DNA from 3 places in the Paenibacillus sp. FSL H7-0357 genome. Region 3 is predicted to be linked to each of the others. Evidence: riboswitches for the same ligand, from Rfam matches in the RefSeq annotation. Region 3 holds a riboswitch; each other region holds the start of a gene.
What was found. Region 3 has a riboswitch for cyclic di-AMP ahead of H70357_RS00140 (resuscitation-promoting factor). Riboswitches for the same ligand answer to the same signal wherever they lie in the genome.
Positions count from the first base shown of each region.

Region 1 (10,372 bases), 560 kb from region 3:
TCCTCCCAGGCTAATCCATTGGAAACAAAGAGGCTGCACTCCTCTGCAGCCCGGGAGCATTGCTGAATGCACTCCCGGTACGCATCCAGAGAGAAAGGCTGCGGGATGAAATCATCATGAAGGTACCGGGTATAAAGCTCAGTGAAGGTCTTCATCGCAGTCTTTTCAGCAACGGCACCCTCTCCCAGCAGCAGACTGGTGAGTGCATAAATATTTCCGGTGTTCTTTTGGACATATTCCGCAAACCCGCTGGCAGCTGTCCATCCCGGGGATAATGGGTCTGGCATGTCTTCACGTTCCTTTCTGAATAAGAAATTATAAGATGGAGAAATAAGCGATGGATCTGTCCATTAGCTCGGCTATGTCCGGTTCCTGCCAGCTGCCTTTATGCAGCAGGGAACTTGAAGGTTTATAGTACATCCGTCTGAAGGGGGGCGTACCGCCGGCCCCAGCTGTACGGGAATAGGGAACCATTTGCAGATGTGACGTGACGACCTTGCCTTGCAGCTTGGCTTTTAAATCCAGCAGGGCCGTTTGCACGATTTCTTGCTGACCCGGCTCCCACTGCGCACCTAGCTGCTGTACAATTTCTATGGCTTCTTCCAGCCTGTGATTGCGTATACTTCTCAGAAAGGTGCTCCATTTAATGACGTCAAAATGATCGCCTTCCGCAGACAGTATCCCCGCTCCCCAGCTGCACCCAGCCTTGCACGTAAGCTTCAGCACACCATACCGGCATTTGCCGGATGACTCCGTGGCATGATGGAATGGCCAGGGGGCATCGAATACAAACACTTCTATACGTAACAGCCTGCGCTGGTTCATTTCGTTTTCCCTCCTACCCATTTATAAGCTGCAGCCTCAGCACAAAAAACCGCAGCAGAGGAGGACCTCTGCTGCGGTTTTGGTACAGGCTTAAATACACCTGGCGCAAAAACGTGGCGGATCAAGGTTCTCTCTAGTCGCTTACGGGGTTAGCTGTCGGATTCGGACGGTGAGAGTCGCCCTACCTAATGAGACCACAGTCTCCTTCGGATTCACCCCAAGAAAGATTCTTATCTTCCAGGAAAGGCCCTGCGGGCCTGATGGTTCCCCCGTTTCCCGCACTGCGGGAATTCAGCGTTCATATTGCATTTCATGCATTGGATTCAAACCGAATCATACTCTTTTCGCATGAGCTTTGTAAAAAGGAAAAAACATTCTTCTGAGCCGATTTTCAGGGAATTCTGGCAAAGGAAACGGTAAGATGCGCTAAAAGGGTGTTTATCAACGGTTTTCGGCTTTTTATCTCGTGCATACGACTGCTTTTGAATTAGGGTGATCAGAGCACAAAAGGCAATTTACTCAACATTGGGTGAATAAAATCACAACGCTGAATGCTTTTTCGCAAATCGTTGATAAGCCGAGTAAATAAGAGGAATGATGAGATTGAGGCTTAAGTAAGCGCTACCTGATCTGGATTGGGTTTACTAAATGCATTATTTTGGCAGGTTTGGCGGTTTACAAGGCCGTGACCGCCAGAGTATGATTACTTCTGTTTACTACACAATCGAATACGCAGTCCGCTTAATTTCCGTTATGGAAAGCGGGGGAACCAACAATCGGCAGCCGATGTGAGAGTCGGAGCCGGTTATGGGGTGAATCCTGTGAAAGTGCGAGAGAATGCTCGCATGGATACAGGTAGGGCGACTCTCACTGCCCGAATCCGACAGCTAACCTCGTAAGCGTATTAGAGAGGATGAGCACAATGTGACCGCTAATTGGACCACAGAGGGAATTCCTTTGTGGTTTTTTGCTGTGTTCGTACGAGAAATGAATGGAAGTCCTAGGCCGGAGGAGAGGAAGATATGGCGAATTCGGAAGAATATGTACTCATTAACGCTCCGACTAAAGCGGGGGAGCATTTTATCAAAATCTTAAAGTTCAGAGGCTACAAGATCGCAGGAATCGCCAACAATGCGGCGGAGAAGCGGCGTCTGGAGGAGCTGGGAATCGAGGTCAATCTTGTGGTGGATACACATCATCAGAATACATGGTTCCGCCCCTCTTTTCCGGTAGGCAGAGTATTTCTGTTCGAGAGCAGTGTGACCTTATGCTGCCGGTATATCCAGATGTGCCGGACCTGGACGACAAAACCAATATACGTAATTACGACTTCGATGAATCCCAGACTGGTCTATAAAGGACTTGGAGCGGATTCCGTCATCTATTCCCACAGCGGAAATGTCTCTTTTCTGGCGGATGTCTCAACGAATCCAGGATAAGGCCATATAAAATGGCAAATAAAAGGCATCCCCTGGACAGAGGTCCAAGGAGATGCCTTTTTCAAAATATAAATATTTATATGCCTCACGCTATGAATTATTCAGCAGTTGCTCCAATAAGCTCCTTAAGTTCGGAAACGTTGAAGCCTTTGACTGCGCGGCCTTCGTACACAGTAACAGGCACACCCATGAAGCCCAGCTTCTCGACTTCTTCCTGATACACTGTACTTGTCATAACATCACGCACCTCGAAGCTAACATCTTGCTCGGTCAGCCACTGTTTCACTTGATTACAGTCGCTGCATCCTGTGGTGGAATAGACAATAACCGGCTGGCTCATTGGCTCACAGCTGCCTTGATGGCGTCCCGGGTGATTTTCCAATGGGAGGTGTTCCAGCGCACTTCGCCGTCTTCGAGCAGGAAGATCTGCGGAGATTCATGCTTGATCCCGAAATCTTCGGCAATCTGATTGGACAGCGGACGGTCTTCAATCACATGGACAATGGCAGCTGGAGTCTCGGAGCCTTGCGTATAGGCTGTGAATTCCTCGTTGGCCTTGGCGCTGATCGGGCAGGTAGTGCTATGCTTGAAAAGCAGTTTTTTACCTGGTTGAGCAACATATTGCTGCAGTTCTTCCAGAGTATGAAGTTGTTGGATAGACATCGGTATCTCACCTTCCTATAAGTACTTGTAACTACGATTGTAACATAGTTCAAAATTAAATCAAAAGGAAGTTAGAGCACCTCTTTCAGCGGAATTACAGTCCCATGAAGGACGTTGAAAAAACGTGACTGCCATGCTAATGTGAGAGAGATGCCGCGTGTATTCTGAAGAATCGTAAAGGGTGTGTCCATAATCATGAAAAGGGTTGCTTTTGTTACCGGTGCTGACCGTGGTTTAGGTTTTTTTCTGGCAAGCTGGCTTCTAGAGAACAAATATTCCGTATTTGCCGGTCAGTATATGAAGGAGTCGGAATCGCTGGACGCACTGAAAAAGCAGTACCCGGACCGATTAACTCTGATCCCGCTGGATATCGGCGACCGTGAGAGTGTCAAGCAAGCGGCACGCAGCATTTCGGGCAGTACCGCTCATGTTGATATGATTATCAATAATGCCGGTATTATTCATAGAGCTGATGATGCCACGATGCTTGTTGATATGGACGATGAAGCCATGGCTCACATTTATAATGTAAACACGCTTGGTTCTTTGAGGGTCAGTAATGAATTGATGGGCCTGTTAATGCAGAGCAAGCAGAAATTGATTGTTAATATCTCCTCAGAAGCCGGAAGCATTGGCCGGAACAAACGGATTAATATGTACGGATACTGTATGTCCAAAGCAGCGCTTAATATGCAGTCCTCCCTGATGCACAACCATTTGAAGGTGATGGGCGGGCAGGTTATGGTCTTTCACCCCGGCTGGCTGCAGTCCTATATGAATGGTGAGAAGGCTCTGGAGGCACCTATTCCTCCTGAAGAGTCGGCGCGTAAGATTATGAATATCGTGCAGGAGCACAAGAAGTATATGGGTGAGGAGCCGGCTTATCTCGACCTGGACGGCAATGCGTGGCCCTGGTAACTATACACTAAGAGAAGCAGGAAGAGAGGCGGGAAGAACATGTCTGAATGGAAAGCACTTGCACTTGGCAGCTACAGTGAGGTGAAATACCATCCTTTTGCCGGTGTGGATCATGAGATTAAGCGCATTCTGTCACCTGATCTGCAGGTGGAGGCTTCTGAAGATTACAGTCTCCTGAACAAAGACAACCTCGAGGGATTGAAGCTGGTTATCGCTTATACCGAATTTTCCGATCAGAAAATAGCCCCGGAGCAAAGTGCCGCTTTGCTGTCTTATGTAGCGGGGGGCGGAGGTCTGCTCGTTATACATAACGGAATCTCCCTGCAGCGGAATCAGGAGCTGGGCGCCATGCTGGGCGCGCATTTCACCCATCACCCGGAATACACCTCCCTGCATATGAAAATACCGGCACACGGGCATCCCATTATGCAGGGGATCAGCGAGTTCGTCATCGAGGACGAGCCGTACTACTTTGAAATGCATCCTTATTTTGAGACGACTGTGCTGGCAGAGTACCTTCATGAAGGGGCCATGCGTCAGGCAGCCTGGTGCCATGAGTTCGGACTTGGCCGTGTAGTTTATCTGATGCCGGGGCATCATTTGCCTTCCTTCTCGGTAGAGCCGTTCCGCCAAATGATCCGCCAAGGCGGAATGTGGGCAGCGGGTCTGTTGTAACTCCTATCTTTGAATCGTTTTCGCACATCATAACAGCTGCACGTTCCCCAAGAGGAGCGTGCAGCTGTTTTTTTGATGTATGAATGTTCCAGCTTCGGTCAAAATAGGGTTACGAATAAAAAGGGGGACGCATGGAATGTGGAAGATGCTATGGGATCTAGTGCCCGGCTGGAAGGTGCTGTTTCAAGGTTTTGTCATCTTCGTCGTTCCGGTTGTCTTAACCCGCCTAATGATCTGGCTCCGAATGAAAGAGGGCAAGGCGAGCACCCGGGGAATGCGGGCTGAAGGCAAAAAAGGCGGGGGTGTTCCAAGCTCCGAAGATACGGGGGAGGCGGATCAAACCAGCGTCGCTGTGCAGAATAAAAAATCCGCCGCACCCGCACCCCCTGTTCAAAACAACGCTGGACAGGCCACTCCTTCCCTGACCTATACCGGAGAGTTCCAACATGATGTTCAGTCCTTCAGGGAGATAAGTACCGATATGTCAGACGTCAATGTCAGAGAGCTGCGCATTGGAAGCCTGGGAATCAAGGCGGCGCTGTTTTTTGTGGATGGACTTACAGACAAGGAAGGCATGGACCAGAACATCCTGATGCCCTTGATGAACACGGTGCGGCCCTTTGAAGGCATGAGTACAGCCCCGCCAGCAGAGATATTGAAAGGAATTATCGTGCATCAGGTAGTACAGGTCTCGGAAATTGAATATACCGACCAGCTGAGACTCTCGCTGCAAAAGGTATTGTTCGGCTCTGCGGTATTGTTAATTGACGGAATGTCGGAGGTTTTTGTACTAGGTACCCCGAAAGGCAACACAAGAAGTGTGGAGGAGCCGATATCGGAGGCGCTTCTGCGCGGTCCGCGGCTGGGTTTCAATGAAACGCTCAGTGATAACACGGCGATGCTGCGAAGACACGGGCAGAGCACGGAGCTGGCCATGATTTCTTTTACCGTGGGAGAGCGAATTGAGAAGGAACTGGTGCTGACCTATCTCAAGGGCGTCGCCAACGATGAGCTGATTAAGGAAATCACCCGGAGAATCAAGACGATCAATATAGATGATGTCCAGGAATCAGGATATTTGGAACAACTCATGGAAGACAACTACCTCAGCCCCTTTCAGCAGATCCAGAACACAGAACGCCCGGACCGGGTCATGGCGGCGCTGCTGGAGGGAAGAGCGGCCATTCTTCTGGACGGCACGCCGTTTGCGCTGATAATGCCGACTACCTTCGGAATGCTGCTGCAGTCACCGGAGGATTATTATGACCGCTGGTTTTCGGGTACACTGCTGCGGCTCCTGCGTTTTTTTGCCGCATCGGTCTCGTTGTTTGCTCCGGCGCTCTACATTTCTTTTCTCTCGTTTCATCCCGGGCTGATTCCTACCAAACTGGCGATTTCAATCATCAGCTCCAGGCAGGGCGTCCCCTTTGCTACACTGATTGAAGCGCTGATTATGGAAATCTCTATCGAAATATTGCGTGAGGCCGGCCTGCGCCTGCCCAAACCCATTGGACCGGCCATGGGCATTGTCGGGGGTCTGATTATCGGCCAGGCAGCGGTAGAGGCGGGGATTGTCAGTCCGATTCTGGTCATTGTCGTTGCGGTTACAGCGATCTCCTCTTTCTCGATTCCCATGTACAGTGCGGGGATTACCTTGCGCTTTCTCCGTTTCCTGGCGATGTTTTTCGCTGCTGTATTCGGGCTTTACGGTGTCGTTATGTTTTTCCTCCTGCTCAGCAGCCATTTGATTAAACTGAAGAGCTTCGGGGTTCCCTATTTAAGCATGGTTACTCCCTACAGGATGAGCGACCTGCGCGATTTTATTATCCGCATCCCCCTGCAATTGATGAAGCGCCGTCCGGCATTGCTGCAGCCCAAGGATCCAATACGTAAAAAATAAACCACAACTCAGGAGATCGAGGTGAGAACCATGAATGCGAAAGTACAGGATAGCATCACGACGAGCCAAGCGACCATTATTATGGTCAATTACATCCTCGTAGCAGGCGTATTCACCCTTCCCCGGACAACTGTACAGGCTGCCGGCACTCCTGATGTATGGATATCACTTATTGTGAGCGCCCTGCTGTCCATGGTGGCCGGCACGGTAATTGTCCTGCTTAGCCAGCGGTTTCCGGGCAAGACCTTCTATCAATACAGCAGGAGCATTATCGGCAAGCCGCTTGCAGCGATTCTGGGAGTGGTCATCGCCGCGTATTTTCTATGTATTTCCGGATATGAGCTGCGTTCGATGCAGGAGGTGACCGGATTCTTTCTGCTGGAGGGAACGCCCAACTGGGCGGTTGCCTCTGTATTCATGTGGATTGCGATTTATTTATGCAGAGGGGGAATTAATGCGCTGTCCCGGATGTGCAGACTGATTGCCCCCATGGCCGGGGCGATTTTTTTCGGGGTTTGTCTGCTTAGCCTGAAAATATTTGATATAGACAATCTCCGCCCTGTGCTCGGGGAAGGGCTGGGTCCGGTATGGAGAGGCACTAGGCCGACAGCGCTGACGTATACGGCAGGTGAAGCGCTGCTGTTCCTTGTAGCTTTTATGGAAAAACCCAAAAAAGCAGGGCGGGTGCTTGTCGTAGGGACATTGATTTCTATGATCTTTTATGTGGTTGCTGTTGTCATGACGATAGGGGCATTTTCTGTAGAGGGTGTAGTCACCCGGACATGGCCCTTCATCGATCTGATACGCAGCTTTGAGGTGAACCTGCTGTTTGAACGTTTCGAATCCTTGCTCCTGGTCATCTGGATTATGCAAATTTTTTGTACCTTCTGCATTTCCTTCTATGGAGCGGCGCTCGGAATATCGCAAATCTTCAACAAAAAGCTCGACCATTGTCTATTCGCCTTGCTTCCGCTTGTTTATTTTATTACGGAAACTCCTCCGAATATCAATGGCTTGTTCGCATTCGGCACCAGCCTTGGTAATTGGGCCATTCTGCTGTTCGGATTGCTGCCGCTGCCGCTGCTAATTATTGCTCATTTCAGGAGAGCCGGATCATGAAGCGAATCGTACTGCTTGCCGTGCTTCTAATTCAAAGCATAGGGTTATCCGGCTGCTGGAGCAGCACGCCCATTGAGAACTTAAATATGGAAGTGGCCGTGGCACTCGACGTAGCGGATGAAACACCAATCGAAGAGGATTTTGAGCAGAGGGGCGGGGGGTACCCGAAGAATAAACGAATGTCCTGCACCTACCAATTTATCGTACCCCAAGGTTCAGTGGGTTCCAAAAAAGAAGGCGCATCCTCCAGAAATTTCTATAATATGACTGAAACCGGAGACTCCATCTTCGAAGCGATCCGTGAACTGTCGCTGCGTACAAACAATCCTCCCATTGGACATCATCTGAAGGTCATCGTAATCGGCGAGCAGCTGGCACGTTCTACCAAGCTTTCAGAGCTGATCGATTTTTTCAGCCGGGATAATGATATCCGCCCCAGTGTGCTGATTCTCGTCAGCAAGGGAAAGGCCAGTGATGTGCTGAACAACGTGCTTCCGGGCCAGACACCGGCGTTTGTGCTGGAGGGGATATTTGGCAACCGGGACCGGAACCTGCGAATCTGGGAGCCAGTGTCTATCGCCAAGGCCGCAGGACCCCTGCACGGGAAAACCACCTTTATGTTGCAGAATGTCATTGCTGCGAAGAATGAGATGAAATTTGCCGGAGCCGGTGTGATCAAGGGGGAGACGGGCAAGCTGCAAGGCTTCTTAAACGAGGAGGAGCTGGAAGGTGTGGTCTGGCTTACGGGAAAAGGGAAAGGCGGAGTGCTTAAGACCACTGAGGATGGCAGCGGCAGGCTGATTACTTATGAGGTTAAGTCCATGGGCAGCAAAATCAAGGCTAAGGTCGAGGAAGGTAACATCTCTTTTGCCGTGAAAATCGAGTCTACAGGCAGATATGCTGAGACTTTCGCTCATGGAGGACAAAAGCTGGACGCTGCTTATATGAAGCAGGATGAACTGGTGCTGCAGGATAAGGTAAAGGAAATGGCCGGAGCCTCTGTGGAGACAATGCAGCAAAAGCTGCATGCCGATGCCGCCGGATTCGGCAAAATCCTGCATATTCAGCATCCTGCCGTATGGAGAAAGGTGAAAGGGAACTGGGATGAAACCTTCAGCCGGGTTCCGATAACCATTGATGTCAAGCTGCATATAGAGGAATACGGGGCTTCCGGAACCTCCACCGAATAAAGCACGGTTATTCAAGAAAGTCCTTGACCCTTACACTGGTGTCAGGGTTTATACTTGGAATAGAAGTTCTCATGAACCCCGGGGAGAATGAATGCTATGAAAATAGGTGAACTTGCAGCACAGACGGGCGTCAGTGTCCGATCACTGCGTTATTATGAGCGTCAGGGGCTTATCGCTCCCCTCCGCCAGGCGAATGGATACCGGGAGTATTCAGCGCTTGCTGTAGAGACGGTGGAGACGATTAAGCTGTATTTAAATTTGGGTTTGTCCACGGAAGAGATTTCCGGTTTTCTGCACTGCGTGCTGAAGAATAAAGAAGCGTTCTGCGCGGAAGTGATGCCGCTATACCGCAGCAAGCTGGAGGAGATTGAGCGCCAGATTGTGCAGCTCAGCCAAATTAAGCTGAACCTGCAGCAGCGGATGGCCTCCATCCAGCAGGAACGGCTGGAGGCAGAGGCAGCTGTTAATTCGCTGTCTGAATGAAGTTCTGTCAAATTATGTACTTTTTGTATTATTCGGGATATACACATGGGAGGAACTAACGATGGCTATTATCAATGCAGAGAAAACTGAGGATCTAAGAGCCGAGCTAAGAGGCAGCGGGGCCGTACTGGTTGATTACGGAGCGCCATGGTGCGCGCCTTGCAAGATGCTGCTGCCTGTTCTGGAGGAACTGAATGACGAGTATGGAGACAGTGTGGCTATCGTTAAGGTGAACTGTGATGAACTGCCGGAGCTGGCGGGGGAGGCTGGAGTCATGGGCCTGCCTACCGTGATTGTGTATAGCGGAGGACAACCGGTGGAGAAGCTGGTCGGTCTGCGTCCTAAATCGGCCTACCAGGGTGTATTGAACAAGTATGCGGCTGTAAGCAACAGATAAGAGAATAAGAGGCAGTGAGCGGCATGCCTAGCATGCGCTTCCTGCCTCTTCCTATGTCTATTTATGAATTCAAAGTGACTTGGCTTTCTCTGTAACGGGAACAACCTCATTATGATGCAATGCCTCCAGCACTTCGGTCCGAAGAGCATCTGTGAACTCATTCCACGTTTTTTTGCCAACACCCAGCTCATCGCGTCCGATGGAATTCAGTGTTTCCAGCCACACGCGTTTGTCATTAATTTCGCCAAGCTGCTCCTGGATCTGTTTATAGATCTCCTCATGGGCATGGAATTTCTGGTTGAGTGCGAATGCGGCCGCATTGGCCGTATAGCGCAGCTCCTTGGCGGCGATCCGCAGCTCATGCAGTGCGTCGAAGGCTTCCTGTGATTCGGCCCCGGGACCTTTGAATAGGGTTTTGCATGTTTTTTTCTTCTGCTCAAAAGCTACTTCAAGTTCGCGCATGACGACGTTTACATCTCTTTTCGCTGCCAGCGGCTCAAGCGTGCTGCTCCGAAAAGCTTCCCATAACCCGTCCAATTCCTTGCCGGCCAGCTTTGGGAGCTCAGCCTCCAGCTTCTTGCGGTATTCCTTCCGCTTATCCTTCTGGTGTTTGATGACCGCCTTCAGCAGTTCGGCAGTTTTCGCCTCGCCGGCTTCCTTGGCGCGCTTGCGTCTTTCCTTGAAAGATTCAATAAGAACATCTGCATCCCTGACCTTACCCAGCCTTTTCTGGGCCTGCTTGAATACGTTGTACAGCTCGGCT
Region 1 covers NZ_CP009241.1:578,147-588,518, forward strand. The annotation lists gene H70357_RS02575 (hypothetical protein) at 1-287, opposite strand, end outside; gene H70357_RS02580 (hypothetical protein) at 316-825, opposite strand; cyclic di-AMP (ydaO/yuaA leader) riboswitch at 950-1,132, opposite strand; cyclic di-AMP (ydaO/yuaA leader) riboswitch at 1,554-1,742, shown strand; gene H70357_RS02585 (hypothetical protein) at 1,848-2,264, shown strand; gene H70357_RS02590 (glutaredoxin family protein) at 2,362-2,604, opposite strand; gene ytxJ (bacillithiol system redox-active protein YtxJ) at 2,601-2,927, opposite strand; gene H70357_RS02600 (SDR family NAD(P)-dependent oxidoreductase) at 3,123-3,845, shown strand; gene H70357_RS02605 (ThuA domain-containing protein) at 3,885-4,520, shown strand; gene H70357_RS02610 (spore germination protein) at 4,657-6,420, shown strand; gene H70357_RS02615 (spore germination protein) at 6,451-7,539, shown strand; gene H70357_RS02620 (Ger(x)C family spore germination protein) at 7,536-8,729, shown strand; gene H70357_RS02625 (MerR family transcriptional regulator) at 8,826-9,212, shown strand; gene H70357_RS02630 (thioredoxin family protein) at 9,274-9,609, shown strand; gene H70357_RS02635 (CHAD domain-containing protein) at 9,679-10,372, opposite strand, start outside.
Region 1: it holds a riboswitch for cyclic di-AMP, as region 3 does, so the genes downstream of both, H70357_RS02585 (hypothetical protein) here and H70357_RS00140 (resuscitation-promoting factor) in region 3, are expected to answer to the same signal.

Region 2 (10,372 bases), 3.5 Mb from region 3:
CCAAGTGTATAAAGCATATCCACATCGCTCAAGATGGTTTTGTACGTTTCTGTTGTGAAGCCTACCGGCCATAGTCCTACCTTTTGCGAAATAATCGCTTCGTTGGAGCTAAAGGAAAGCGCTATCATGTACAGGAATGGAACGATACATGTGAAGGACAATGCCACGATAAATACAATAATCGAAATATCCGCTACACTCATTTTTTTCTTTTTACGCATAGTGTCCGCCATCCTTACCATATCCCGTCCTCCCCTAATTTCTTCGCGATAAAGTTGGCAGAAACCAGCAGAGTCAGGCCGACCACGGACTGGAACAATCCTACCGCTGTTGCCTGGGAGAAATCTCCCGAACTAATACCTACTCTGTAGACGAAGGTACTGATCACATCAGAATATTCGCTAACCAGCGAATTCCCCATCACAAAGGGACGGTCGAATCCAATAGAAACCATCCTGCCAATTTGGAGGATCAGCAAAATATTGATGGTTGGCTTAATGCCGGGCAGTGTAATATGCCACATTTTGCGAAGTCTGCTGCAGCCGTCCATATCGGAGGCCTCATACAAGTCCTTATTGATTCCGGTAATGGCCGCCAGATAAATGATGGTCCCCCATCCGACATTCTGCCATACGCCAACGGAGATATAAGTGATCAGCCAAGGTGTTTTTTGCGACAGAAACTCGATCTTCTCCAAACCAAGACTAGCCATGAAATGGTTGACCATACCGCTATTGGAGAACATCAGGTATACGATCCCCCCAATAATAACCCAGGACATAAAGTGAGGCAGATAAAGCACGGTCTGGGTCATTTTCTTGAATTTTGCCTGTCTTACTTCATTCAGTAAAATCGCCAGCAAAATGGGCGCCGGAAATCCCGCGATCAAATCCAGAACATTCAGAACAAGCGTGTTCTTCAGTGCGCGATAGAAGCTGTCCTGCTGGAAAATAAACCTGAACACATCCAGCCCCACCCATTCGCTCCCTCCGATTCCTGCGAAAATGTTGTAATCCTGGAATGCCATAATCAAGCCATAGATGGGAGCATATTTAAAAATGGCAATGTACGACAGAGGCAGCAGTAAAAGGGCATACAGGATGGCATCTCTTTTTATTCTGAACCAAAAAGTATTTCTCTTTTTTATACCGACATGGTTTCGTTGACTGTCTAAAACCGCTTTCATTTCTCTCATCCCTCCGGCTGTATTAAGGAGCTCTCATGTCCTTCATTATAGCTTCCGGGGCAAATAAGAAAATGTACTCCCTTAAATGAATTTTGTAATAACTTAAAATGTGGGAAGGTGTTTTGATTTGCCTCAAGTGCGGGTTCATAAAAACTATATTCTTTATCAGGGAACTGTCGCATTCTCCTTTGCTGTCAATCATATAGCTTGGGGAGTTATCATAAATAAAGAGCCGACAACTGTGATTTCACTCACGGTTATCGGCTCTGCGTCTTAGCGTCTGGCTCTTTGATAGCTGACATATTCAGTTCCTTTACATTAATTATCGTTTCCTGTTTACACTTGGGACAATTGACCACTCTCATTTTAATGCCTGCAAACATTAAGCTGCTTTCCGTTTGTATGTGCGCATCGCAAATAGATATGCGACGATCAATATCCCTAAACACCACGCGAGTGCAACCCAAATATCATTTCCGACAGGTTGCCCCGACAAGAGCGCGCGGATGGCTTCTACTATTGAAGTTACTGGCTGGTTTTCGGCAAAAGCGCGGACAGCCGACGGCATCGACTCGGTAGGCACAAACGCTGAACTAATAAACGGAAGGAAGATAAGCGGGTAGGAAAAGGCGCCTGCGCCATCCACCGATTTTGCGGACAGTCCGGCAATCGCCGCGATCCATGTCAAGGCCAGCGTAAACAGCGCAAGTATACCGGCCACGGCAAGCCATGACAATACTCCTGCCGGCGAGCGGAAGCCCATAATGAGCGCTACGAGAATGATGACGGCAACCGAAATCGCATTGGACACCAATGAGGTCAGCACATGCCCCCACAGCGCGGCCGAACGCGCAATCGGCATGGAGTGGAACCTTTCGAAGATGCCGCTTTGCATATCTATAAACAGACGGTAAGCCGTATAGGCAATGCCGCTTGCAATCGCAATCAGCAGGATGCCGGGCAACAGGTAATTCACATAGTTATCTGTGCCGGTTTGAATCGCCCCGCCGAACACATAAACGAACAGCAGCAGCATCGCGATCGGAGTGATGGTGACCGTGATGATAGTATCCATACTGCGGAAAATATGGCGCATGGAACGCCCAAGCATAACGCCCATATCGCTGAAAAAGTGTTTCTTAATCGTTTCCATTTACTTTTCCTCCTTTTTACCGATGATTGCGAGGAATATTTCCTCCAATGTGGGTTGTTTTTCAACATACTCCACCTTTTCGGGCGGAAACAGCTTTTTCAGCTCCGCGAGTGTGCCGCTCGCGATAATCCTGCCCTCATGCAGAATGGCAATTTGATCTGCAAGCTGCTCGGCTTCTTCCAAATACTGCGTGGTCAGGAATACCGTCGTGCCATTATTCGCAAGCTCTTTGACTGTCTTCCAAACCTCGTTGCGTCCTTCGGGGTCAAGCCCGGTGGTCGGCTCGTCGAGAAAAATAAGCTGCGGTTTTCCCACAAGGCTCATGGCAATGTCGAGCCTGCGGCGCATACCGCCCGAATAAGTAGACACCTTGCGGTTGGCAGCTTCGGTCAGGCCGAAGCGGTTCAGTAAATCCTCCGCGATCTGAATCGAATTTGTCAGGTGTCGGAGCCTGGCAATCATGATCAGGTTTTCCCGTCCGGTCAATATCTCGTCCACGGCAGCAAACTGTCCTGTCAAGCTAATCGACTGACGTACATGGTCTGGCTTTGACGCGACGTCAAAGCCGTTTACGAAGGCGGTGCCTCCGTCCTGTTTAAGCAGCGTGGTGAGGGTTTTAACAATCGTCGTCTTGCCCGCGCCGTTGGAGCCGAGCAGGGCGAAAATTTCGCCGCGCCGCGCCTCGAAATTCACTCCCTTTAGGACTTCCGTGGTCTTGTAGGATTTTTTTAAATCCTTTACTTGAATTGCGATGTCTTTCATTTAGAATCGTCCCCCCTTCCGAGTTTGTTCATCATGTCGCGGTTTAATTTTTTGCGAAAGTTATCGGTCCACATTTTCGTACCGCGCAGAAGCTCGTCGCAAAACCCGACAACATCTTCGCCCGTCACGTCGAGAACGTGTTTGCCGTCCGCCGCGCTCGCTTCAAACAACTCGATCAATTCGTGCTGAATTTTCAACATGTCAGAGCCGTCTCCTACTGCGAAACTCCACATGTATCCATAGATTTTTTCAAATACGAACCGATATTCTTCAGGTAGCGCTTCTACCCTTGCCATTTGCTGCTTATACTCTTTTTTATCCCCGATCATTTTTTTGATAAGCTCCAGCATAGTTATTGCTCCTCCTTATTGAATTTTTCCATAATCTCTTTGTTTAGTTTTTCCCGCACTGTTTCGGTATTGGTAACCGACGCGCGCATAAACTCATCAGAAAACTTGCCGAAGTCACTGCCTATGACATCAAGAACCTGCCTGCCCTCTGCCGCACTTGCTTCAAATAAATCCACTAAGTCCTTAAACATCGTCAAGTCCGTAAATATCGTCATGTCACCGCCAAGGGGGCCAACACTAAACATATAATGTTGAATTTTGCGAAATGCAAACCGATAATCTTTCGGCAAGGCGTCAACCCTCTTCATCATTTGTTTATAGGCCCGTTTTTCTTCCATGTCACCTATTATCAATTTTATGATTGAATCAAGCATTGTTACTACTCCTCCTTTAATTGGTTGATTTTCGACGCAACAAATCCCCATTTTTCCCAGAACCTCCGCAGCTCCTCACGTCCCGCATCGTTGAGCGCAAAAAACTTTCGCGGAGGACCCATGTCGGAGGGCTTTTTGGTGGTATCCACCAGCTTGCTTTTTTCAAGCCGGATCAGGATGGTGTACACCGTTCCCTCCACAACATCTGTGAAGCCGAGGGCGTTTAGCCGCCGCGTGATTTCGTAGCCATAGGTTTCTTTGCGGCTTATTATTTCAAGGACACAGCCCTCAAGCACGCCTTTGAGCATTTCCGTCAGATTTTCCAGCACAATCACCCCTTGCTATTCTGTATGACTGGTATTCAGTGTTACTTACTACCACTATATAGTAACACAAAGTAGTGGTTTGTCAATAGCGGTTGTTCTGATAATACCGCTTTATATTTATAGTTGAATCTATACCCTTGGTCCCTTAAAACAAAAAAAACCGCGTGGGGCGCGGGTTCTCAAAGGATTATATTCTTGATTGAGATAATAAATTATTTGTCTGTCGACTCTTCATCAAGCTAAACGGGCAGTATAGTTGAAAAAGGAACTCTAATTTAAATATCGAATATCTAATGTAATCGGATAGCTAAAAATTTGATGACAGACAGGAGTTAGAGACGATGATAAAAGGTTTCGGAGGAATATTTTGGAGAACTAAGAATCTTGAAGTTGTAAAAAAATGGTACAGTGAAGTGCTGAAGATTGAAATAGAAAATTGGAATGGTACTGTGATAAAACCCCAAGTAGGAAATGAGACTATCTTTTCTTTCTTTACCGATAATGACAATTATTTTCCAATAGAACAACAAGTGATGTTAAATTTTCAAGTATATAATCTAAACGAGACTATTAAGCATCTTGAACATATTGGTGTACCTCTTGCAAAGAACAAAGAGATTAGTGATTTTGGAAAGTTTGTTTGGATTGAAGATCCTGAAGGCCGACTGATTGAGCTTTGGGAGAAGTAACGAGTCCCGGATGATAGTTCCGCCCTCCTTTCAGGGGTAGAACGTAATAATCATTTTTTAAGCCGATCCAGAAAAGGATCGGCTTATTTTTATAGCTTTCTTAGTATCAATCACGTCTGTTCTCAACAGATTTCATACGGTTCTGATCGTCAGGCACCCGGTCAGTACTGAATTCCTGCCCTGCTTCTAACTCACCATGGCCGCAAACACTTCGGGAAAAATTTGTGAACTGTCGTTTTTGCTCATCCATTTCGTGTTTTCGCTTAAGCAGCTCCTGCGGATCCTGATTTGTCATAATCTTAACCTCCTAGGAAATCAAAATAAGTCTCCAAACATGGAATCATGCTGTTTATTCGCACTACAGAAGTTTTCCATAATAGAGCGTTGCTTATGCAAGGAATTCAATATCCCAGCTTGTATAGAATTATTGCTCTTTATCCCGGCCGAGCAGCCCGCTGAGAGCCTCTGTCACGTTCATACCGGTAAGCGTCTGTGTCAATTCAGGAACCTGGGCCATGATTTTGGCGATATCGCCGGTGATTTTGTTTACGCCGGATGAAGCTCCATCCTGGGAAATCACTGTAATCTTATCGACCTTGGCCAGCGGGGAAGCGATTTTGTCAGCCAGCTCTGGCAGAACCTTCAAGAATTTCACTATAAGGGCGGCTTGCGTGAACTGTTTGTACGCTTCAGCTTTCTTCTCCAGTGCCCCCGCTTCCGCTGCTCCGGCCAGCTGAACAATTTCCGCGTTGGCTTTTCCCTTCGCCAGTTCTGCTTCCGCTGTTGCCAGCCCCCGTTTGGTCATTGTGGCCGCCTCTGCTTCCGCCTCAAGAATTTTCCGCTGCTTAGCTGCTTCCGCTCTCATGATCGTAGCCTGGTTCTCCGCCTCAGCAGGCTTGATCACCGTTGCCTCCAGCTCCCTCTGTCTCAGCTCAACTTCGATTTCCCGGACGGTCCGGTTGGCCTCCGCTTCCATCTGCGTGATCTTGACCTGTTCGGTAACCAGCGACTGCTTGATTTTGTTCTGCTGCAATTCGTACGCAAGATCCGCCTGTGCTTTCTTCACTTCAGTCTCCAGCTTAAAGTCCGCCTGCTTAATGTTCAAATCCTTCTCGAACAGAGATTCCTTGGCGCGGGCGGCGGTTCCCGCTTCAATGGTGGCCTGATGCGCATTGGCTTTGGCAATGGCGGATTCTTTCTCCGCCTCGGCTTGCTTGATCTGAATGTCGCGTTCTGCTTCCGCCTTGGCGATGCTGGCATCACGGCGGATGCGCTCAATTTCCGGAACCCCCATATTGTCGATATACCCTTTGTCGTCAGTAATTTTCTTAATGGTGAAGCTGACCACCTCAAGCCCCATCTTATCGAGGTCTTCCGAGCAGGTCTCCCGCATCTTGCTGTTGATTTCGTCAGGTGTCTTTAGAATGGATTCCACCGTTAATTGTCCGATCAAGCCGCGCAAATGGCCTTCCACCGAATGCAGGATAATCGTCTCGCGGTCTTCTTCCGGCCTGTCGATAAACTGCTCACTGGCAGTCAGAATAGCGGTAGGATCGCTTTTTATCTTAATCTGGGCTACCGCCTCCAGGTTGAGCTTGATGCCCTGCCGGGAGAACATCGCCTGCGCCGGGATGACATCGAAGCTCATCAGCATCATGGAGATGGTCTTATTGTTCTGGAAGCCGGGAATGACGAACGTCCCGCCGCCCTGAACCACTCTTTTTCCGCCGAGGCCGAATACAATCATCGCCTGATTGGGCGGAACCTTTTTATAAGCGTTCACGATACTGAACAAAGCCAGCAGGATAACAACAACAATTGCCGAGATTAAATAAAGAATAACCATTCGGTTCGACACTCCCCGTTATTTATAATTGTTCGTTTTCCCTCTCGAAGAGGGTGACTACCGCCATTCCTTTATCCACCTTCAAAATAATCACCCTGTCGCCCTTGGCGAGCTGCTGGCCGGTTTCTGCCCGCACTCCAATGGAACGCATCGTTCCATGCAGCACATATTCCATCTCTCCCACTGCTCCATCCACTGCAGAAATACTGATGTACCCAAGTTGTCCCGCCTGCTCATAATCCATTTTATTCATGCTACTGTCATACCGAGTCATCACCCGGGCCAGCACCGCATATATCAGACAGCCCAGCAGCAAGGCAAGCACGGTGCAGATCAGCACCACTGCTAGCATATTCATTCCGCTGAACCGGGTAAGCACATAACCACTGCCGCCCCAGACCGTGACAAACACCATCAGAGGGAGTATGGGCACAAAGCCCGGACCACCAGCATCGCCACCTCCCATATGCAGATGACCCGCCAGGCCATGCCCATGAAATCCGCCGCTGAGGAGAAGCAGCAATCCAACCCAGAAGCACACGATAAATACAGTAACGATAACAATCCCCCCTTTAAAGCATTTTAGATAGTTGCCTAATGACTCTGATTTACGTTGTTATAAGATTATTAAACTCTTATACAGATCAACTTTCCTTTCTGCATGCGCAGCAAAAAGACCACAGAAGCATCAGGGCTCTCCGTGGTCGGTTAATCGATCATGGCGCTCATCCTCTCTCTTCGAGGCTTACGGGGTTAGCTGACGGATTCGGGCAGCGAGATTGCCCTACCTTGTAAGAAGCGGCTGTTCAGCACGCAGCAAGGATTCACCCCAAGTGAGCGGCAGCTATCTGAGCAAAAGCCGCATTCACCATTGGTTCCCCCGTTCCCATTATCGGAATTCAGCCATTTGAGAACAGTTATATTTCATTCGGTTGTTGATTTGAATCTTACGCCTGTGACCATTTAATGTAAAACGCTGCGGATGGCAAAAGAAGCCCAAAATGCCATCACTTCACGAATGAATGCGCATTCTTTGGTTTTACTCTTACGCGATCGATGATTTGCTCATTTTTGCTCTACTTCATGTCCCTAGGAAAACAAAACAGAAACCTCTGCTGCTCAACATCATCCGCCGTACTCTTCTGTATCACACGTTAAAGCTCCCGTCAGGAATATTCTGCAAATCATCCGGGAACGTTAAAAGCAAAACTAATCGAAAGTTGAGCGCCTTATAATGACTAACCAAACTCAGACCTCATTTCCTTCTGTAGATCAAAACTCCGATTATATCGAAGCCGCACTATTCTATACAAGTGACCTCAAAAAAAGAAACTTATCCTTTCAGGGAAAGGAAGGAATGGTCTTTTATCTGGAGTCTCTCACTGATACGGAATTGATTGAACGGAACGTGATTGTTCCTTTTAGCCGTAATCAGGACAAAGACCTCTCTAAGCTTTTCACAACACTTAGTTTCAGTTTGGAAACAGAACTAAACCAAGGTATTCAGGGACTTCTTGAAGGAAGCTGTGTTTATTTTTTAGAAGAAATGTCTGAATTCTATGTCCTCAACACTCCTGCCAAATACGAACGAAGCATTAGCGAACCTGAGAATGAAGGGGTTATTCGGGGACCTCATAACGGTTTTATTGAACAGATGAAGGTTAACTTATACCTGATTCGCAAACAAATAGCCTCCCCAAACCTTATTGTCCGCTACTTCACACTTGGGAAATTCGCCCCCAAACAGGTAGGCTTAGTCTATATGGAGAATATCGCCAACCCTGAATTGATAAAGATTGTAGAATCAAGAATAAAGAAAATTTCGCTCGATTGGATAATCTCCACTGGCTTTATTCAGGAATTAACGGAGGATAACTCCTTCTCCATATTTCCGCAACTAATCAATACGGAGCGTCCGGATCATACCTCAGCTTATTTGCTGGACGGATATGTCGCCATACTGCTGGATGGGGACCCCACAGCTCTGATTTTGCCGGCGAGCTTCTTCAGCTTTTATCAGACACCGGATGACTATAACAATCGATGGATGATCGCTTCTCTTGTCCGGTTTATCCGTCTGATCGGCTTTGTAACAGCATTTCAGTTGCCAGCGCTCTACATTGCCACCGTTTCTTTCCACTCCAATGTCCTTCCCTTGCAATTGTTTTTTTCGATTCAAGGTTTATTGACCCGGGTCCCTTTTCCTCCGCTGATTGAAGCGATGCTGCTTGAACTTATATTCGAACTGCTGCGGGAAGCAGGACTTCGTCTGCCCAGCCGTGTAGGTCAAACTATTGGGATTGTTGGGGGGTTGGTCATCGGGGATGCAATTGTTAAGGCGGGATTGGTTTCTTATTCGATGATCATTGTTGTAGCGTTGACTGCCATTGCATCTTTTCTTATCCCTTCCAACGAAATGAGCTCTGCTATCCGGTTTATGCGGTTTCCATTGATGATTGCTGCCTCATTATTCGGATATATTGGGATATCATTTGGGTTAACACTCATTTTCATACATTTGTGCAAGCTAGAATCATTTGGGCAACCCTACCTGAGACCCTTAAGTCCGTTGAAATTTCAAGGCTTGAAAGATACCTTCGTACGCTTTCCAATTTGGTCTATCCGAAAGAGTTCAAGCAACCCAAAAACGGATAAATGATCATTAATTTACACAGTACTTACAGGAGTTGATACGGTGGCTCAAAAAGAAAAAATGATCACAAGGGGACAACTCTTCCTTTTTATTATTCAAGCCCAAATCGGTGTTGGTATTCTGTCTCTTCCTAACAAACTTAACGAAACTGCCAAAGGTGGAGGTGGGCTTTCTGTTTTAGTTGCAGGGGTTATTACCCAACTTGTCATCATTCTTCTTTGGGTCCTGCTGAAGAAATTCCCCGGACTTAACCTATTCGGTATTTGCATGAAACTTGCAGGCCCGATTATTGGCAGTCTATTGACTATTCTGTATATTGGTTACTTTATTCTGCTTGGCTCCAATATTATGCTTAGTACCGTTGAGGTGCTCCGGAGATGGATGCTGCAAACTACGCCAAGATGGGCTGTACTAGCTCTTTTTTCTATCATGACTCTCTACCTCGCAAGAGAAAAGCTGACAGTGTTGGCAAGATTTTATACGCTGGCTTCCGTGCTTTTTATTCCTCTATTTTTATTTATCATCTATGGGTTAACTCAAGCCCATCTGGAAAATATGTTACCGCTATTGGAAAAAGGCTTCTGGAATATCGTGAAAGGAGCAAAGGAAACAACCATATCTATGTATGGTTTCGAATTAATGCTGATCATCTACCCGCTGTCTGAAGGTACAGATAAACAAAAATTGATAACGGTCAGTCTCTCTAACTTGTTTGTGACCCTGTTCTATTTCTTTGTGGTCTCTACCTGTCTGATGTTCTTTAACTCCGAGCAAATCAAAATGATTCCCGAACCGGTCATTTACTTAATGAAATCTCTAAGCTTTTTCATTGTAGACCGTGCAGATATCTTGTTTTTGCCGATCTGGACCATAACCCTTGTATGTTCTATCGTAAGCTATTGCTATGCAGCGTCCATTGGGCTCAGTGCTTTATTTAGACGGAAAAGCCATCGGAAATTTACTCCGTTTGTGAAAATCATTACATTTATGATCGCGCTTGCGCCAGTAACTTCTGTTGGCATTCATCTACTGG
Region 2 covers NZ_CP009241.1:4,185,408-4,195,779, reverse strand. The annotation lists gene H70357_RS18235 (carbohydrate ABC transporter permease) at 1-221, opposite strand, end outside; gene H70357_RS18230 (ABC transporter permease) at 236-1,186, opposite strand; gene H70357_RS18225 (cysteine-rich KTR domain-containing protein) at 1,444-1,551, opposite strand; gene H70357_RS18220 (ABC transporter permease) at 1,569-2,339, opposite strand; gene H70357_RS18215 (ABC transporter ATP-binding protein) at 2,340-3,101, opposite strand; gene H70357_RS18210 (DUF1048 domain-containing protein) at 3,098-3,451, opposite strand; gene H70357_RS18205 (DUF1048 domain-containing protein) at 3,454-3,825, opposite strand; gene H70357_RS18200 (PadR family transcriptional regulator) at 3,831-4,133, opposite strand; gene H70357_RS18195 (VOC family protein) at 4,493-4,840, shown strand; gene H70357_RS18190 (hypothetical protein) at 4,947-5,135, opposite strand; gene H70357_RS18185 (flotillin family protein) at 5,265-6,686, opposite strand; gene H70357_RS18180 (NfeD family membrane protein) at 6,709-7,119, opposite strand; cyclic di-AMP (ydaO/yuaA leader) riboswitch at 7,414-7,601, opposite strand; gene H70357_RS18175 (spore germination protein) at 7,921-9,345, shown strand; gene H70357_RS18170 (GerAB/ArcD/ProY family transporter) at 9,382-10,372, shown strand, end outside.
Region 2: it holds a riboswitch for cyclic di-AMP, as region 3 does, so the genes downstream of both, H70357_RS18180 (NfeD family membrane protein) here and H70357_RS00140 (resuscitation-promoting factor) in region 3, are expected to answer to the same signal.

Region 3 (10,372 bases):
TAGGGCAGAAGCTGTTCAAGGCCGGGCTCGGTGAACATTTGGATATTCTTTTCAGCATGTTCCACCTTTGGTTTAAAGATATGCTTTACTTCCTGTACCGAAGACACGAAAGCATCGTTTTCATAGATCAGTTAGACTTTATTTCCAGACATGCCCGTCAGCGGAGTACGGAACAATGGGTGGCTTATATGGAATTCGCGGCGGAGAGCAAGCGGAGGCTCCGGTCCAATGCCAATGCCCAACTGTGTCTGGAGCAGTTCTTAATCCGACTGGAAAGTTAAAGGGTTAGTTATGATATATCCTCTATATGTCGCTTCAGCCTGGAAGTATGGGTTTAACGGATAAGGAAGGACAAGCATGGATCATCAGAGAGCGGACTTGCTTAAGGGTTCCTTTACCGGCAAACAAGGGGGTTAATTTTTGTACAGCGTAGTAGGTGTCCGCTTCAAAAAAGCGGGTAAAATATATTATTTTGATCCGCTTGATTTCCCGATTGAACGCGATCAATGCGTTATTGTTGAGACGGCAAGAGGGGTCGAATACGGTAGAGTTGTCGTTGGCAAAAAAGAGGTGCAGGAAGCGGATGTTGTATTGCCTCTCAAGAAGGTCATGCGTATTGCCGGAGAAACCGACGCACGTGTGGTTGAAGAGAACAAAGGTGCAGCCAAGGACGCTTTTACCACCTGTTTAAATAAAATTCGCGATCATGGCCTCAAAATGAAGCTTGTGGATGTGGAATTCACGTTTGACCGCAATAAGATTATTTTTTATTTCACTGCCGAGGGCCGCGTCGATTTCCGCGAATTGGTCAAGGACCTGGCAAGTATTTTCCGTACCCGGATCGAGCTGCGGCAGATTGGTGTGCGTGATGAGGCTAAGATGCTGGGTGGTCTGGGGCCTTGCGGACGAGTATTGTGCTGCTCCTCCTGGCTTGGAGATTTCGAGCCGGTGTCGATCAAGATGGCTAAGGATCAGAACCTTTCGCTTAATCCGACAAAGATCTCGGGTTTGTGCGGACGGCTGATGTGTTGCCTGAAGTTTGAGCATGATAATTATGAAAGTACGAAGGAAGAAATGCCGGCGGTAGGCAAGATTGTCGTAACCTCACTCGGTGACGGCAAGGTGGTAGGAATTAATGCCGGAACCCGCACGGTTCATGTACAGCTGTTTGAAGTGGGCAAAGTTAAGGAACTTCCAATGGATGATGTTGTCGTCAAGTAAACCATATAAGGTTACTTTCGGGGTGGAAACTTGGAGAAGATAAATATATTTGCACACATGCAGGAGATGGAAGCGCAGATGGAAAGCATGCGCGCAAGTCTCGGAGATTGGAAACAGACGGTTAAGGAACTGATGGAAACCAATCAAAGGCTTAGTCTGGAGAATGAACAGCTCCGCAAAATATTGAAGAGGGACGCACCTTTGGACCCTGCCGTTGATACTGCGGAGGCGGAAGCTCTTTTGGCCGCCAGAGAGGGAACAGAAGAGGTAGTTGGGGAAGGTTATGACAATCTGGCCCGGCTGTATCATGAAGGCTTTCACATCTGCAATGTCTATTTCGGCCATTTGCGCACAGAAGGTGATTGTCTGTTCTGTCTTTCTTTTCTTAATAAATGAGGATATCCAGCCGTAGGAGATTTACGCCTACGGTTTTTTTTGAATTTAAGGGCGCAAACTGATGAAAGCGGGCATAGGTTCAGGAAAAACTAAGCGTATGCTTCCGAAGCGAGTTTTGTTTCGCAGGATTTCATTGAAGTGTATGCTCAACAAAACTTTTAGGAGATTACAATGACGAATTTTTCTAACGAAATACCTGTTCCTTTACTGCCAACGGAGCGGGTGGATGATTTATTGACTCATGATCTGCGGATTATTCAGAGTGATGAAGTGTTCAGCTTCTCGATGGATGCCGTACTGCTGGCCCGGTTTGCGGGTATGCCGCCACGCGGCAGAGTACTTGATCTTTGTACTGGCAATGGAGTTATTCCGATACTGCTCACTACACGAACCAAAGCTTCTATAGAAGGTATTGAAATTCAGCCGCGTTTGGCGGATATGGCCCGCCGTAGTGTAGCCTTAAACGGCCTGCAGGAGCGGATCAAGATACATGAAGGGGATTTGCGTGAACTGCATAATGAGGCTGGATACGGTGTATACGATGCGATTACCGTTAATCCGCCGTACATGCCGCTTAACGGAAGCGACCTCAAGCTGAATACACATCAGGCGATGGCCCGCCATGAGCTTGGCTGCACGCTGGAAGAGGTGATTCAGGCATGCGTAAGACTGGTCCGCACCGGAGGCAAGGTAAGTATGGTACACAAGCCACAGCGTCTGGTGGATATTATCAGCCTGATGAGACAAAACAGACTGGAGCCGAAGCTGATTCGTTTCGTGCATCCAAGAGCGCATTTGGAAGCCAATATGGTATTGATTGAAGCTGCACGCGATGGAAAGCCTGAGGTGCGTTTACAACCGCCGCTGATCGTATATAATGAGGACAATCAATACTGTCCGGAAATTATGGATATTTATTATGGAAACAAAGAGGGTAAATGATGACTATAACGTGCCAAAGCAGCTTTCAAAATAACAATGATGGAATTAAACCGCCAGGATGCGGTTGTCTTTATCTGGTCGCTACGCCAATCGGCAATCTGGAGGATATGACTTACCGTGCGGTCCGCACTTTAAAAGAATGTGATATTATTGCCGCCGAGGATACAAGACAGACACGTAAGTTACTGAGCCATTTTGAAATTACGCCTTCCATGCTGTTCAGCTATCATGAGCATAATAAGGCTGCCAGTGGACCGGAACTGATCCGCTATATAATAGAAGGTAAAAATTTGGCGCTTGTCAGCGACGCCGGTCTGCCGGCGATTTCCGACCCTGGAGCAGATCTTGTAGCACTGGCCGTCAGCCACCATATTCCGGTCATTCCGATCCCCGGAGCTAACGCGGCTTTGTCAGCTTTGATCGCCTCCGGCTTGCCGACCACAAGCTTTACCTTTGTCGGGTTCCTGCCCAGGGAGCGTAAGGATATCCGTAGTGTATTATCCGCTGTTCGTTCTGTGCAGGGGACTTTGCTGTTCTATGAATCTCCGCACCGGGTAGCCAAAACCTTGGTTCATCTGCAGGAGGCGTTCGGCAACCGCCGGGTAGTGCTGGCCCGTGAACTGACAAAACGTTATGAGGAGTTTCTGCGCGGAACGATTGAGGAATGTTCTGCTTGGCTGGCCGAACATCCGCCGCTTGGCGAATATGTAATCGTGGTTGAAGGGGAAAGCAAAGAAGAGGCTGAGATTGCTGAATCCTCCTGGTGGCGTGAGCTCAGCATTGAGCTGCATGTCGCTCACTATGAAAACGCAGGAATGGCACGGAAGGAAGCTATGAAAAAAGCCGCCGCAGACCGTGGCTTGGCCAAACGCGATATTTACAATGCATTGTTGGACAGGGAGTAAAGGGCATTTATCTTCGTAAAGCGATTTCCGTAGGGAGAGCAGGCAAAAGCAGAAAAAGCAGCTCACCAGCCAGCAACCAGTAACCGCTAAAGTCACTGGCCCGTGCCACCGTAAAGCGATTCCCGGAGGGAGAGCGGGCAAAAGCAGAAAAAGCTACTCACCAGCCAGTAACCGGCAACCGCTAAAGTCACTGGCCCGTGCCACCGTAAAGCGATTCCCGCAGGGAGAGCGGGCAAAAGCAAAAAAAGCAGCTCACCAGCCAGCAACCAGCAAGCGCTAAAGTCACTGGCCCGCACCACCGTGAAGCGATTCCCGTAGGGAGAGCGGGCAAAAGCAAAAAAAGCAGCTCATCAGCCAGCAACCAGTAACCGCTAAAGTCACTGGCCCGTGCTACCGTAAAGCGATTCCCGTAGGGAGAGCGGGCAAAAGCAGAAAAAGCTACTCACCAGCCAGCAGCCAGCAAGCGCTAAAGTCACTGGGCCCGCACCACCGTGAAGCGATTCCCGCAGGGAGAGCGGGCAAAAGCAAAAAAAGCAGCTCATCAGCCAGCAACCAGCAAGCGCTAAAGTCACTGGCCCGTGCCACCGTAAAGCGATTCCCGCAGGGAGAGCGGCTTTATCGCCCAAACGGTGCATGGGAGCGCCTTCGCGCAGCCGCCATAGGCGCACGGCCTATGGCGAAATCCCTCGCATGGCAAGGCCCTGAGGGCGTGCCCGAAAGAGGGCCGGTCCACCGTCACAGTTACTCCTTTACGCGCGGCCACAAATTAGACAAGCTTCCGGGTGTCCAGAGGGCCGGGGCCCTTGGGGCCCTCCCTGTAGGGAGGGTTTGGGAGGGTAAAAAAGCATAAAAAATACCTCCCGCATCAACGGGAGGCCAAGGAGATATAAAAAGGTTAGAATTAACAATTTGATTAGTTCCTATTATAACCTATTTGTTCTAGTTTGTCACAGGGGTAGGGATAGCAGAAATGCATTCATGACAAACAATTTTTCCTTTGAAATAGGTTACATTCTCAGCATTGCCGCAGAAAATGCAAGCTGGCTCGTATTTTTTAAGCATGATCCGCTCACCGTCCACGTAAATTTCGAGCGCATCTTTTTCTCCAATGCCCAGTGTACGGCGCAATTCGATCGGAATAACAACCCGTCCAAGCTCATCTACTTTTCTTACAATTCCTGTTGATTTCATCATTACAATCGTTGCTCCTCTCAATGTTCAAAAGCGTCATTATTCGACATTGTTCACCGTTTTATGATATTTATAATACCAACCATTCCCAAAACAGTCAACCTTTTTTGAGGCTAATTTTAAGGAATTTTTAAATAAAACTTTTATATCGCCTACATTACACATAAATTCATACAAATGCAGATAAAATTAAATTGTCGATTTGTAAAACGTTAAAATGACACAATTCGACAAAGTGCGACATAATTCATTATTATACTACCTATTACCTCTTATTTCTAATTATATTATTCGAAGGAGTTGAACACATGAAGCAACCGCTGACAGAAGAGAAGGTTTTCAAAGATCCGGTTCATAACTATATTCACGTGCAGGACACAATTATCTGGCGATTGATCAACACTAAGGAATTTCAGCGTCTGCGGCGTATCCGTCAGCTTGGCACCTCCTATCTAACCTTTCATGGTGCAGAGCATAGCCGATTTTCACATTCCCTTGGTGTCTACGAAATTACACGCCGTATCATTTCGCAGTTCGAGCGAAGCGGGTATAAGGATTGGATGCCGGACGAGAGCCTGCTCACTCTATGTGCAGCGCTGCTGCATGATTTGGGGCATGGCCCGTTCTCCCATTCTATAGAAGAAGCCTTTGAAATGAACCATGAAGACTGGACCTGCCGGATCATTCTGGAGGACACGGAGATCACCGCAATTCTGCGGGATGTGGCAGAGGATTTTCCCGGCAAGGTAGCTTCGGTAATCTCCAAAACTTATGAGCATGAAATTGTAGTCAACTTGGTTTCCGGCCCTCTGGATGCTGACCGCATGGATTATCTGCTCCGCGATGCATACTATACGGGAGTAAACTATGGGACGATCGATATTGACAGGATCCTAAGAATGCTGCGCCCATACCATGGAAGGGTAGTGGTTAAGGAATCAGGGATGCACGCCATCGAGGATTACTTAATGTCGCGCTATCAAATGTACTGGCAGGTATATTTTCACCCGGTCACACGCAGTTCCGAAATCATTTTGCGGCAAATTTTCCGCAGAGCCAAAGAGCTGTACCAGAGCGGTTATGAATTCCGGTTCATGATTGATCCTTTAGGTGATTTGTTCCGCGGAGAGGTTACGGTGGAACAATATCTGCTGCTGGACGAAGCTATGATCCAGACCGCCTTCATGCAGTGGACTTTGGAGAAGGATGAATTGTTAAGCGACTTGTGCAGCCGGTTTATTCATCGTAAACTGTATAAATATGTAGAGATGGAGAACCTTGATTCCGAGACGATTGACGAAATACGCCGCAGCTTTGCCGTGGCAGGGCTAGATGCCGATTATGATCTGGAAATTGATTTTCCGACAGATTTGCCCTATGATGTGTTTCGTCCGGGACAAGGCTTTGACAGCAAGCAAATTCTGCTGCTTGACCGCCATGACAAACTGAGGGAGATCTCTGAAGTTTCAGATATCGTACGCTCCATCAGCGGAATTCACCGCGGCCGTTATCACCTGTATTTTCCACAGGATAAGCTGCAGAAAGCCCTTCCATTTCTGCCTTCTTCTATCGCAGAAATCTTTGCAAAGTAATCCAAAAATACTTGGAATTCATCATAGAAATTATGACAGAAAAGGGGATGTAACATGCAATTGTTCGACACGCACACCCATCTGGATGCTCCACAATTCGACGAGGACCGCGAAAAGGTAATCGCCAATGCGCTCGAGGCAGGAGTTACCAAAATGATTAATATTGGCTTTAACAGGGAAACAATCCCAACAACCATGAAGCTTGCTGAAACCTATGATTATATCTATGCAGCCGTCGGCTGGCATCCGCAGGATGCCATAGACATGAGGGACGGGGATCTCGAGTGGATTGCCTCACTGTGCAGTCATAAAAAAGTAGTTGCCATCGGAGAAATTGGGTTGGATTACTACTGGGATACCTCTCCTAAAGAGGTACAGCATGAAGTGTTCCGCAAACAAATCGGACTGGCCCGTGAACTGAAAATGCCGATTTGCATTCATAACCGTGATGCTCATGAAGATGTGGTGCGGATTCTTCGTGAAGAGAAGGCTGATGAAATAGGCGGAGTGATGCACTCCTTCTCCGGCAGCTGGGAAATAGCCAAAATGTGCCTGGATTTAGGCTTTCACCTATCCTTCGGCGGCCCGATTACATTCAAGAACGCCAGAGTGCCAAAAGAGGTGCTGGCCCAGACTCCGCTGGACCGATTGCTGATTGAAACGGACTCGCCTTATTTGACACCGCACCCTTTCCGGGGCAAGCGAAATGAGAGCGCACATGTGAGATTAGTAGCAGAGGCTGCCGCGGAAATAAAAGGGATTGATTTACAGGAATTGGCGGAAATTACGTATGCGAACGCACTGGAACGATTTGGGATTGTCTGAAATCGGGAGTAAAAGCGGTGAAAAATGAAGTATAGCCGATATATTAAACTTTTTTAATTTAAAAACGGCTGAATATTACAATATTTTAATCATTTTTTTGCGTAAACGTGGTTGAATCGTCCTTTACAACATGCATCAAAACAGGATATCATCTTTTCAGTGCAGTGAGCTGTTGTTACTGTGACAGTCACTGAATCATGGATCGTCTCGCTGAGTCTCCGTATGGAGAACGGGGGAACCAATAATGCCTGCCGCATGTCCGTACATAGAGTACAACACAGAAATGCCGCAGAATTTATTTGATTTCTTCACGTGGTCTTTGGGGTGAATTTGAGGGCAACCGCCGTGAGCGGGTGACCTAAGATAGGGCGTCTCTCTTATGCCCGAACCCGACAGCTAACCCCGTAAGCGCAAGTAAGAGAGGAAACCTCGTGCATAAACATTCCCGCGTATTCTGACATCCGGAGAAGCCACGAAAGAGTCCTCTGTGAACTCTTTTTTGGGCTTTTTTTGTTTTGAATAATGCGAATGTTCCCAGCATACTGTTATATAACAGGTATCTGGAGTAATTATGCCGGGCAGGCGATCCATGAGCAGGAAACGCTGAAGCAATGCGGGCGTATCCTGTTGCAATCTCAAACCTAGTTTCGTCAGCAATCATACAGTCACCTTGATATACAACTTGACGACGGGGCTATGTAAGGAGGATGGAGAGAGTGGGCGTATTCCAACCAGAAGTATCCCATGATTCGCAATCATCCAGCAGGTCTTTCGCATTACGGTGGAAGCAAGTGAATCCTCGCTTACTTTCGCTTGCAGGTGCGGTATCAATCGTTATCGCGCTGCTCATTCTGCTGTACGTACACGGTCAGAGCAAGAAAGAGATATTTTTAGTTATAGACGGGAAAGCACAGACGCTGGAAACGCGCGAAGCGCTGCTCAGTGATGTGCTGGCTAAGGAACAAATTTCGCTGCAGCCGCATGATGAATTATCTATTGGCCTTAGTGATGAGATACAGGACGGCGACCGTGTCGTGATCAATCGTGCGCAGAAGTTTAGTCTCACTGCGGATGGAGCAACAAAAACGCTGTACACCACCGAAGACACTATCGGTGACGCCATTAGCAAACTGGGTTTAAGCCTGGAGAGCAGTGACAAGATATACCCTTCGCTTGACACCACAGTATCGGCCGGCATGGAAATTAAAATTGTCCGCATCAACAAGCAGATTGTGGAGCGGAAGCAAAATTTGCCATTCCAGGTCATTAAGACCTCAGATCCTTCCCTGACCAAGGGGACCGTAAAAGTGGCACAGTTAGGCGCACCAGGCGTCATGGTCCAGCATATCGAGAAGGTCTACCAAGATGGAGAACTGGTCTCTATGCGCATGATTGGCAAGGAAGTACAGACGGTTACCAAACATAAAATTGTTTATGTTGGTACGAAGCCCCTGCCAAAGCCCGTTGTAGCTGCTGTGACAACTTCCAAAAAAAGTACGGCATCCAAAACAACCAAAGTTTCCGCAAAAAGCAGTAACGTCGTGCACAAGGCAGGCGTAGATTTCCAATACAAGAAGATGATCAAAAATGTGTCGATGACAGCCTATTCTTCAGAAGAACCAGGCATTGGGACCCGCACGGCTTCTGGCACACGTGTAACAGAAGGCCGGACAATAGCTGTGGACCCGAATGTAATTCCTATCGGCTGGTGGGTGTACATTGAGGGATTAGGGTTTCGCCGAGCAGAGGATACCGGCGGTGCCATCAAAGGCAACAAGTTAGATGTTTATTACGATTCACTGAGCCATGCCCGTAATTTCGGCCGCAAGTCCCGGACTATTTATGTGATCGGTCCAGTGAAGCCGGAGCTGAATTAACGTGGTCCGCTTTTGCAAATTAATGGTTTATAAGCTATAGTGAGTGTAGCACTGACAGAACGGGCTACCGCTCATCACTTATACATTCTTTAGCCAAAAAGAAGGGGAGCGAATCCTCTTCTTTTTGTGTTTTACAGGAAGGAGCAACGTGTATGATTAAGGAATTAATTGTGGTGGAAGGCAAGAGTGATACGGTTGCCGTCAAGCGGGCGGTGGAGGCCGATACGATAGAGACTGGCGGTTCAGCGGTAGACCGCAAGGTTATCGCCAAGATAGCGCTGGCAATGGAACGCAGAGGCGTGATCATCCTTACGGATCCCGATCATGCCGGCGAACGCATCCGCAAGATTGTTTCCTCCAAGGTGCCAGGCTGCAAGCATGCATTCATCCCGGAGAAGGATGCTACACGCAAAGGGGATATCGGTGTTGAGAATGCATCACCGGAAGCGATCCGTCATGCGCTGCAGCATGTACATACCTCCTTTGAAGGAGCCCCTGCCCTAATTGGGCTGGAGGATCTTATGGCGGCGGGCATGCTGGTGCATTCGCGAGCGGCTGAGCGCAGGATGGCGCTGGGCAACCTGCTTGGCATCGGGTATTGTAACGGCAAACAGCTATACAAGCGGCTGGCTATGTTTGGCATCACGCGGGAAGAATTCTCCGGAGCTCTCGCACAAATTGATCAGGGAGGCATTACTTCATGAGTGGCAATAACAAGATCTCATCGCCAGTACGGACCAAAGAAATTATTCAGCGCTACGGTTTTTCGTTCAAAAAAAGTCTGGGACAGAACTTTCTGATCGACCAGAATATCCTTGATAAAATAGTGGACGCAGCAGAATTAACTGACTCTGCGGGCGCCCTGGAGATTGGCCCGGGTATCGGAGCGCTTACTGAACGGCTGGCCATGGCTGCGGGTGCGGTGACTGCTGTAGAGATCGACCGCAGACTGATTCCGATTCTGCGGGATGTATTGTCTCCGTACCCGCATGTCAAAATCCGCAATGATGATGTGCTGAAGGTAAACCTGCAGGAACTGTTCACAGAGGATTTTGCAACCGTCGACAAAGTAAGTGTGGTTGCCAACCTGCCGTATTATGTGACAACCCCCATACTGATGAAACTGCTGGAGGAGAAACTTCCGCTGGATAATATCGTGGTAATGATCCAGAAGGAGGTTGCTGAGCGTATGGCGGCTTCTCCGGGCGGCAAAGAATATGGAAGCCTCAGCATAGCCGTGCAGTACTACAGTGAGCCTGAGCTGGTCTGTATTGTGCCGCGTACGGTCTTCATCCCGCAGCCGAATGTGGAATCTGCTGTAATCCGGCTGAAGGTCAGAGAACGTCCTCCAGTTGATGTGGCTGATGAGAAGCATTTCTTTGAAGTGGTCCAGGCTTCCTTCACCCAGCGGCGCAAGACAATA
Region 3 covers NZ_CP009241.1:22,810-33,181, forward strand. The annotation lists gene holB (DNA polymerase III subunit delta') at 1-281, shown strand, start outside; gene H70357_RS00105 (PSP1 domain-containing protein) at 421-1,221, shown strand; gene H70357_RS00110 (initiation-control protein YabA) at 1,252-1,617, shown strand; gene H70357_RS00115 (tRNA1(Val) (adenine(37)-N6)-methyltransferase) at 1,789-2,559, shown strand; gene rsmI (16S rRNA (cytidine(1402)-2'-O)-methyltransferase) at 2,559-3,464, shown strand; gene H70357_RS00125 (AbrB/MazE/SpoVT family DNA-binding domain-containing protein) at 4,404-4,658, opposite strand; gene H70357_RS00130 (HD domain-containing protein) at 4,964-6,247, shown strand; gene H70357_RS00135 (TatD family hydrolase) at 6,302-7,072, shown strand; cyclic di-AMP (ydaO/yuaA leader) riboswitch at 7,271-7,498, shown strand; gene H70357_RS00140 (resuscitation-promoting factor) at 7,789-8,949, shown strand; gene rnmV (ribonuclease M5) at 9,102-9,653, shown strand; gene rsmA (16S rRNA (adenine(1518)-N(6)/adenine(1519)-N(6))-dimethyltransferase RsmA) at 9,650-10,372, shown strand, end outside.